2 regions of the Pediococcus sp. genome follow, and region 1 is predicted to be linked to the other one. Evidence: riboswitches for the same ligand, from Rfam matches in the RefSeq annotation. Region 1 holds a riboswitch; the other holds the start of a gene.
What was found. Region 1 has a riboswitch for thiamine pyrophosphate ahead of DD627_RS02995 (thiamine-binding protein). Riboswitches for the same ligand answer to the same signal wherever they lie in the genome.
Positions count from the first base shown of each region.

Region 2: it holds a riboswitch for thiamine pyrophosphate, as region 1 does, so the genes downstream of both, DD627_RS06850 (thiamine-binding protein) here and DD627_RS02995 (thiamine-binding protein) in region 1, are expected to answer to the same signal.

Region 1 covers NZ_DOEM01000009.1:1,785-5,204, forward strand. The annotation lists gene DD627_RS02985 (ABC transporter substrate-binding protein) at 1-763, opposite strand, end outside; gene DD627_RS02990 (ABC transporter permease) at 760-1,524, opposite strand; gene DD627_RS02995 (thiamine-binding protein) at 1,496-1,792, opposite strand; TPP riboswitch at 1,905-2,015, opposite strand; gene DD627_RS03000 (glucosamine-6-phosphate deaminase) at 2,258-2,968, shown strand; gene DD627_RS03005 (acetate/propionate family kinase) at 3,206-3,420, shown strand, end outside.
Region 2 covers NZ_DOEM01000027.1:74,742-78,161, reverse strand. The annotation lists gene DD627_RS06860 (acetate/propionate family kinase) at 1-839, opposite strand, end outside; gene DD627_RS06855 (glucosamine-6-phosphate deaminase) at 1,077-1,787, opposite strand; TPP riboswitch at 2,030-2,140, shown strand; gene DD627_RS06850 (thiamine-binding protein) at 2,253-2,549, shown strand; gene DD627_RS06845 (ABC transporter permease) at 2,521-3,285, shown strand; gene DD627_RS06840 (ABC transporter substrate-binding protein) at 3,282-3,420, shown strand, end outside.

The DNA of each region.
Region 1 (3,420 bases):
CCACATAGGTATATCCCTTAGCAGTTGCTTTCATGAAATCTTTAGCCAGTTTAGGATGGGCCTTTAAAAATTGGTTGTTGCCAATGAGGGTCGGCGTGTAATAATCAAAAACCTTGTTCAAAGAACGAAATGAAAAATAATTGATGGGAAGGTTTTTAATTTTAGCATTTTCGCCAGCCCAACCATAAAACACCCAGATCAAGTCAGCTTGTTTTGTCTTTAAGGCCGCCACCTCATCGGTAATGTTATTAGGAATTTTTTTAATTTTGCTATATTGGCCGCCATCATCTTCGACTACTTGTTTGATAGTTGCTTGCTCAATTGGCAAGTCCCAAGTTGCATAACGTTTACCCATCATTTTTTTCGGTGAAGTAATCCCATCTGCTTTGCGCGACATGATCCCCGAAGTGTTGTGCTGAATAATGGCCCCGATTGTGGTGATAGGCAATGGGTCACGACGGGCAATCGCCCCAGCAAACGTATCTTGTGCAGAAATACCAATTTGAGCTTTGCCACTCGCAACAAGCTGTTCGGCGCCATCTTTGGGTGGTTGTACAAACTTCACATTGAGATGATATTTTTTGTAGTAGCCTTTTTGTTTGGCAACATACATTCCGGTATGATTGGTGTTCGGTGTCCAATCCAAAACCACGGTAATCGTCTTCATTTGCGACTTATTAGAACTAGTTTTGCAGCCACCTAAAACCAACATCAATAAAAAACTCAAGCTTAAGTAGAGCCAAAAATGTTTGGAATGTTTCATTTTTTTACTGCCTCCCAGGGCATGACTTTATGTTGAATCAGAGTGACCAACCAAATTAAAAGCAAACTTAAAGCCGAAATTAAAAAGATGACGGCAAACATTTTGTCGTAGGCATAGGCCTTCATGACCCGCGTCATATAGACACCCAAGCCACTAAAACCACCAACCCATTCAGAAATTACGGCACTCACAATTGCATAAGATACAGAGATTTTTAAACTCGAGAAGAAATGATTCAACGAATTTGGAAACTTAACATAGTAATATAATTTCCATTTGCTTGCACCCATCGTTTTCATTAAATGAATTAAATCAGGATCGGTAGCGCGAAAGCCGGTCAGCATTTCCACGGCCACCGGGAAAAATGTCGTGATTGTGATTAAAACAATTTTTGGCAGCATGCCATAGCCAAACCATAAAATCAAAAGGGGCGCGATAGCCACCGCCGGAACAGTTTGACTGAGGACTAGCAGGGGATAAACAGCTTTATAGAGTGGATTAAACAAGTCCATAATTATGGCGATAAGCACACCACCAATGACGCCAATTAATAGTCCCCAGAACGCTTCCAAGAGGGTAACGCCGGCATTTTTCATAAGCAACGGAAAATCGGTGATAAAGGCTTTGACTACATTAACAGGTGAAGGCAGCATGAAAGTCGGGACGATTTGGAAATAACTGATTAATTGCCAGATAACTAAAAGCGCCAGAATGACCAAAATAGGTAGAAAATTAATGTTGATATTTGTCTGTTTTTTCATGGATTCCTAAGACCTTGCCCTCAGATTTATAATCAATTTTTACATAAGTCATCACTTGAGGGGCACCAGCATCAGCGGCAATTTTGGTAATGTTTTTAACAATTTCCATGAGTTGGTCGTAGTCACCTTCGAGTGTAGTTTCAAACGCACCGACTTCATATGAAACGCCCGTGGATTGAATGTACTCGATTGCTTTGTCCACAACAGCCACAACTTTTTTGTCGTCCTCTAACATTGGTAAAACTTGAATTGCAACACTTGTATTCATAAGATAGTTTCCTTTCTTGAAACAAAATAAAAAAGCCAACGACAACGCGCCAGCTTTTGATTGCATGTTTAAAATTGGTCATCAAATGACGGAATGTGAGCTGTCACTTGATCATCAAAACGATTAAACTTCCTGCGCTGGCATTATCCATATCAGGTTCGAGGGTCAAAAACCACTAGTTTTTATCTCAGCCGGATTGGATCCAGCACCCCTGTATTTGTTACGAATTCAGTATATCGATAAATATAAAATTCGGCAACTAATTTAATTCTCAGGGTGGTGTCTAATTTCAGTAGGGAATATTTCTAGATATCGTGATTTATAGAAATAATTTTTGATTTTTTGGTCTATACCCTTGCAATTTATAGAGGGAGAATATATAATTGGGCTATACCAATGTGAATGGGATTTTTATTCTTATAGATCTCATCGGAGTCGAAAAAGAAAATAAAAAGGAGCTTGATTATGCAAATTATTATTGTTAAAGATGAAGTTGAAGGCGGACAAGAAGGCTACAAGATTTTTGCTGATGCTAAGAAAAATGGTGCTCATACTTTTGGTTTAGCTACCGGAAGTACACCAATTACAACTTACAATGACATTATCGCTAGTGATCTTGATTTCAGCGATTCCATTTCTATCAATTTGGATGAATACATCGGGTTAGCTGCTGACAATGACCAAAGTTACAACTACTTTATGCATGAACATTTATTCAACAAAAAGCCATTTAAGAAATCTTACCTACCAAATGGTTTGGCTAAAGATATCGATGCTGAAGCAAAACGTTATGATAAAGTAATTGAGGACAACCCAATTGATTTACAAATCTTGGGTCTTGGCCGCAATGGTCATATTGGTTTCAACGAACCAGGAACTTCACGTGAAATTGGCACTCATCGTGTCTCATTAACTCAATCAACGATCGATGCTAATGCCCGTTTCTTCGCACATGAAGAAGACGTGCCTAAGGAAGCTTTATCAATGGGATTAGCTTCAATTATGAAATCAAAACATATCTTATTGGAAGCTTACGGTGAAGAAAAGGCTGATGCTGTTAAGGGAATGATCGAAGGCCCTAACACTCCAGACTTACCTGCAAGCGTGCTTCAAGACCATGACAACGTGACTGTTATTCTTGATGAAGCAGCTGCAAGCAAATTAACAAACAAATAAACTACCAAATTAATTGGCACAAAGAGATTTATCCTATACAAGTTAACGCTATATAGAATAAATCTCTTTTTTTAAATATTTAGTTTCTAATAACAAATAGGCATATGGTTTTCATGTTAAAAACAATAAGGTATAATTTATGTAAATGAGCGTTGAGAATTTAGGGCAAACGCGGTGGAGTGAAAGTATTAAAAGAAGATCGAATCGGATCCATAGAAAAGTGAGTGGGGGTTTACTTTGGAAAAAACAATTGCAATTAATGCAGGAAGTTCATCACTTAAGTTCAAACTGTTTGAGATGCCAAGCGAGAAAGTTCTCGCAAGTGGCCAGGTGGATCGAATTGGTATTGATGGCTCCACATTTACAATGATTTATGGCGATCAGGAAAACACGCGGTTTGAAGAGCCAGTTAAAGATCATGAAGTTGCGATCCATATGGTTCTAAAGGCTTT
Region 2 (3,420 bases), on a different contig from region 1:
ATTCCAGAAATACCTAACAATCCAGACTTGGTGTTTAATATTTCAATCATTTCAGAAAAGTCAGTAATCTTTAGTTTTTCCATCAAATAATTGACTAAAGAAACATCGATGTCTCCTGAACGGGTTGCCATTGTAATCCCAGAAACCGGGGTAAAGCCCATTGATGTATCATATGACTGGCCATTCAAAATAGCGTCAATTGAGGAACCGGCCCCTAAATGAAGGGTGATCATCTTCAAAGAACTTAATGGTTTGCCAAGTAGTTTGGCCGCATCCAAAGCAACTAATTGATGGCTCGTACCATGGGCACCATACTTACGTGCGCCATATTTTTCATAGTATTCATAAGGAATACTGTACAAATAATTTTTTGCGGGTAATGTTTCATGAAAAGAAGTGTCAAACACCGCAACACTTGTGACGTTTGGCAGGACCTTTTGCACTGCCCGAATTCCAATCACATTGGCCGGATTGTGCAATGGAGCATACTCCGATAAACTCTCAATTTGCTTAATTACTTTTTCTGTAATCTCGACGGAGCCATTGAAAATTTCGCCACCCGCTACAACGCGATGACCAACGCCTGTAATTTCATCAAAACTTCGAATAATTTTCAGGTCAATCAAAGCCTTTAGAACCATATGGATCGCAACTTCATGATCTTTAACTGGCTCTTCAAACCGCGTGTTTTCCTGATCGCCATAAATCATTGTAAATGTGGAGCCATCAATACCAATTCGATCCACCTGGCCACTTGCGAGAACTTTCTCGCTTGGCATCTCAAACAGTTTGAACTTAAGTGATGAACTTCCTGCATTAATTGCAATTGTTTTTTCCAAAGTAAACCCCCACTCACTTTTCTATGGATCCGATTCGATCTTCTTTTAATACTTTCACTCCACCGCGTTTGCCCTAAATTCTCAACGCTCATTTACATAAATTATACCTTATTGTTTTTAACATGAAAACCATATGCCTATTTGTTATTAGAAACTAAATATTTAAAAAAAGAGATTTATTCTATATAGCGTTAACTTGTATAGGATAAATCTCTTTGTGCCAATTAATTTGGTAGTTTATTTGTTTGTTAATTTGCTTGCAGCTGCTTCATCAAGAATAACAGTCACGTTGTCATGGTCTTGAAGCACGCTTGCAGGTAAGTCTGGAGTGTTAGGGCCTTCGATCATTCCCTTAACAGCATCAGCCTTTTCTTCACCGTAAGCTTCCAATAAGATATGTTTTGATTTCATAATTGAAGCTAATCCCATTGATAAAGCTTCCTTAGGCACGTCTTCTTCATGTGCGAAGAAACGGGCATTAGCATCGATCGTTGATTGAGTTAATGAGACACGATGAGTGCCAATTTCACGTGAAGTTCCTGGTTCGTTGAAACCAATATGACCATTGCGGCCAAGACCCAAGATTTGTAAATCAATTGGGTTGTCCTCAATTACTTTATCATAACGTTTTGCTTCAGCATCGATATCTTTAGCCAAACCATTTGGTAGGTAAGATTTCTTAAATGGCTTTTTGTTGAATAAATGTTCATGCATAAAGTAGTTGTAACTTTGGTCATTGTCAGCAGCTAACCCGATGTATTCATCCAAATTGATAGAAATGGAATCGCTGAAATCAAGATCACTAGCGATAATGTCATTGTAAGTTGTAATTGGTGTACTTCCGGTAGCTAAACCAAAAGTATGAGCACCATTTTTCTTAGCATCAGCAAAAATCTTGTAGCCTTCTTGTCCGCCTTCAACTTCATCTTTAACAATAATAATTTGCATAATCAAGCTCCTTTTTATTTTCTTTTTCGACTCCGATGAGATCTATAAGAATAAAAATCCCATTCACATTGGTATAGCCCAATTATATATTCTCCCTCTATAAATTGCAAGGGTATAGACCAAAAAATCAAAAATTATTTCTATAAATCACGATATCTAGAAATATTCCCTACTGAAATTAGACACCACCCTGAGAATTAAATTAGTTGCCGAATTTTATATTTATCGATATACTGAATTCGTAACAAATACAGGGGTGCTGGATCCAATCCGGCTGAGATAAAAACTAGTGGTTTTTGACCCTCGAACCTGATATGGATAATGCCAGCGCAGGAAGTTTAATCGTTTTGATGATCAAGTGACAGCTCACATTCCGTCATTTGATGACCAATTTTAAACATGCAATCAAAAGCTGGCGCGTTGTCGTTGGCTTTTTTATTTTGTTTCAAGAAAGGAAACTATCTTATGAATACAAGTGTTGCAATTCAAGTTTTACCAATGTTAGAGGACGACAAAAAAGTTGTGGCTGTTGTGGACAAAGCAATCGAGTACATTCAATCCACGGGCGTTTCATATGAAGTCGGTGCGTTTGAAACTACACTCGAAGGTGACTACGACCAACTCATGGAAATTGTTAAAAACATTACCAAAATTGCCGCTGATGCTGGTGCCCCTCAAGTGATGACTTATGTAAAAATTGATTATAAATCTGAGGGCAAGGTCTTAGGAATCCATGAAAAAACAGACAAATATCAACATTAATTTTCTACCTATTTTGGTCATTCTGGCGCTTTTAGTTATCTGGCAATTAATCAGTTATTTCCAAATCGTCCCGACTTTCATGCTGCCTTCACCTGTTAATGTAGTCAAAGCCTTTATCACCGATTTTCCGTTGCTTATGAAAAATGCCGGCGTTACCCTCTTGGAAGCGTTCTGGGGACTATTAATTGGCGTCATTGGTGGTGTGCTTATCGCCATAATTATGGACTTGTTTAATCCACTCTATAAAGCTGTTTATCCCCTGCTAGTCCTCAGTCAAACTGTTCCGGCGGTGGCTATCGCGCCCCTTTTGATTTTATGGTTTGGCTATGGCATGCTGCCAAAAATTGTTTTAATCACAATCACGACATTTTTCCCGGTGGCCGTGGAAATGCTGACCGGCTTTCGCGCTACCGATCCTGATTTAATTCATTTAATGAAAACGATGGGTGCAAGCAAATGGAAATTATATTACTATGTTAAGTTTCCAAATTCGTTGAATCATTTCTTCTCGAGTTTAAAAATCTCTGTATCTTATGCAATTGTGAGTGCCGTAATTTCTGAATGGGTTGGTGGTTTTAGTGGCTTGGGTGTCTATATGACGCGGGTCATGAAGGCCTATGCCTACGACAAAATGTTTGCCGTCATCTTTTTAATTTCGGCTTTAAGTTTGCTTTTAATTTGGTTGGTCACTCTGATTCAACATAAAGTCATGCCCTGGGAGGCAGTAAAAAAATGAAACATTCCAAACATTTTTGGCTCTACTTAAGCTTGAGTTTTTTATTGATGTTGGTTTTAGGTGGCTGCAAAACTAGTTCTAATAAGTCGCAAATGAAGACGATTACCGTGGTTTTGGATTGGACACCGAACACCA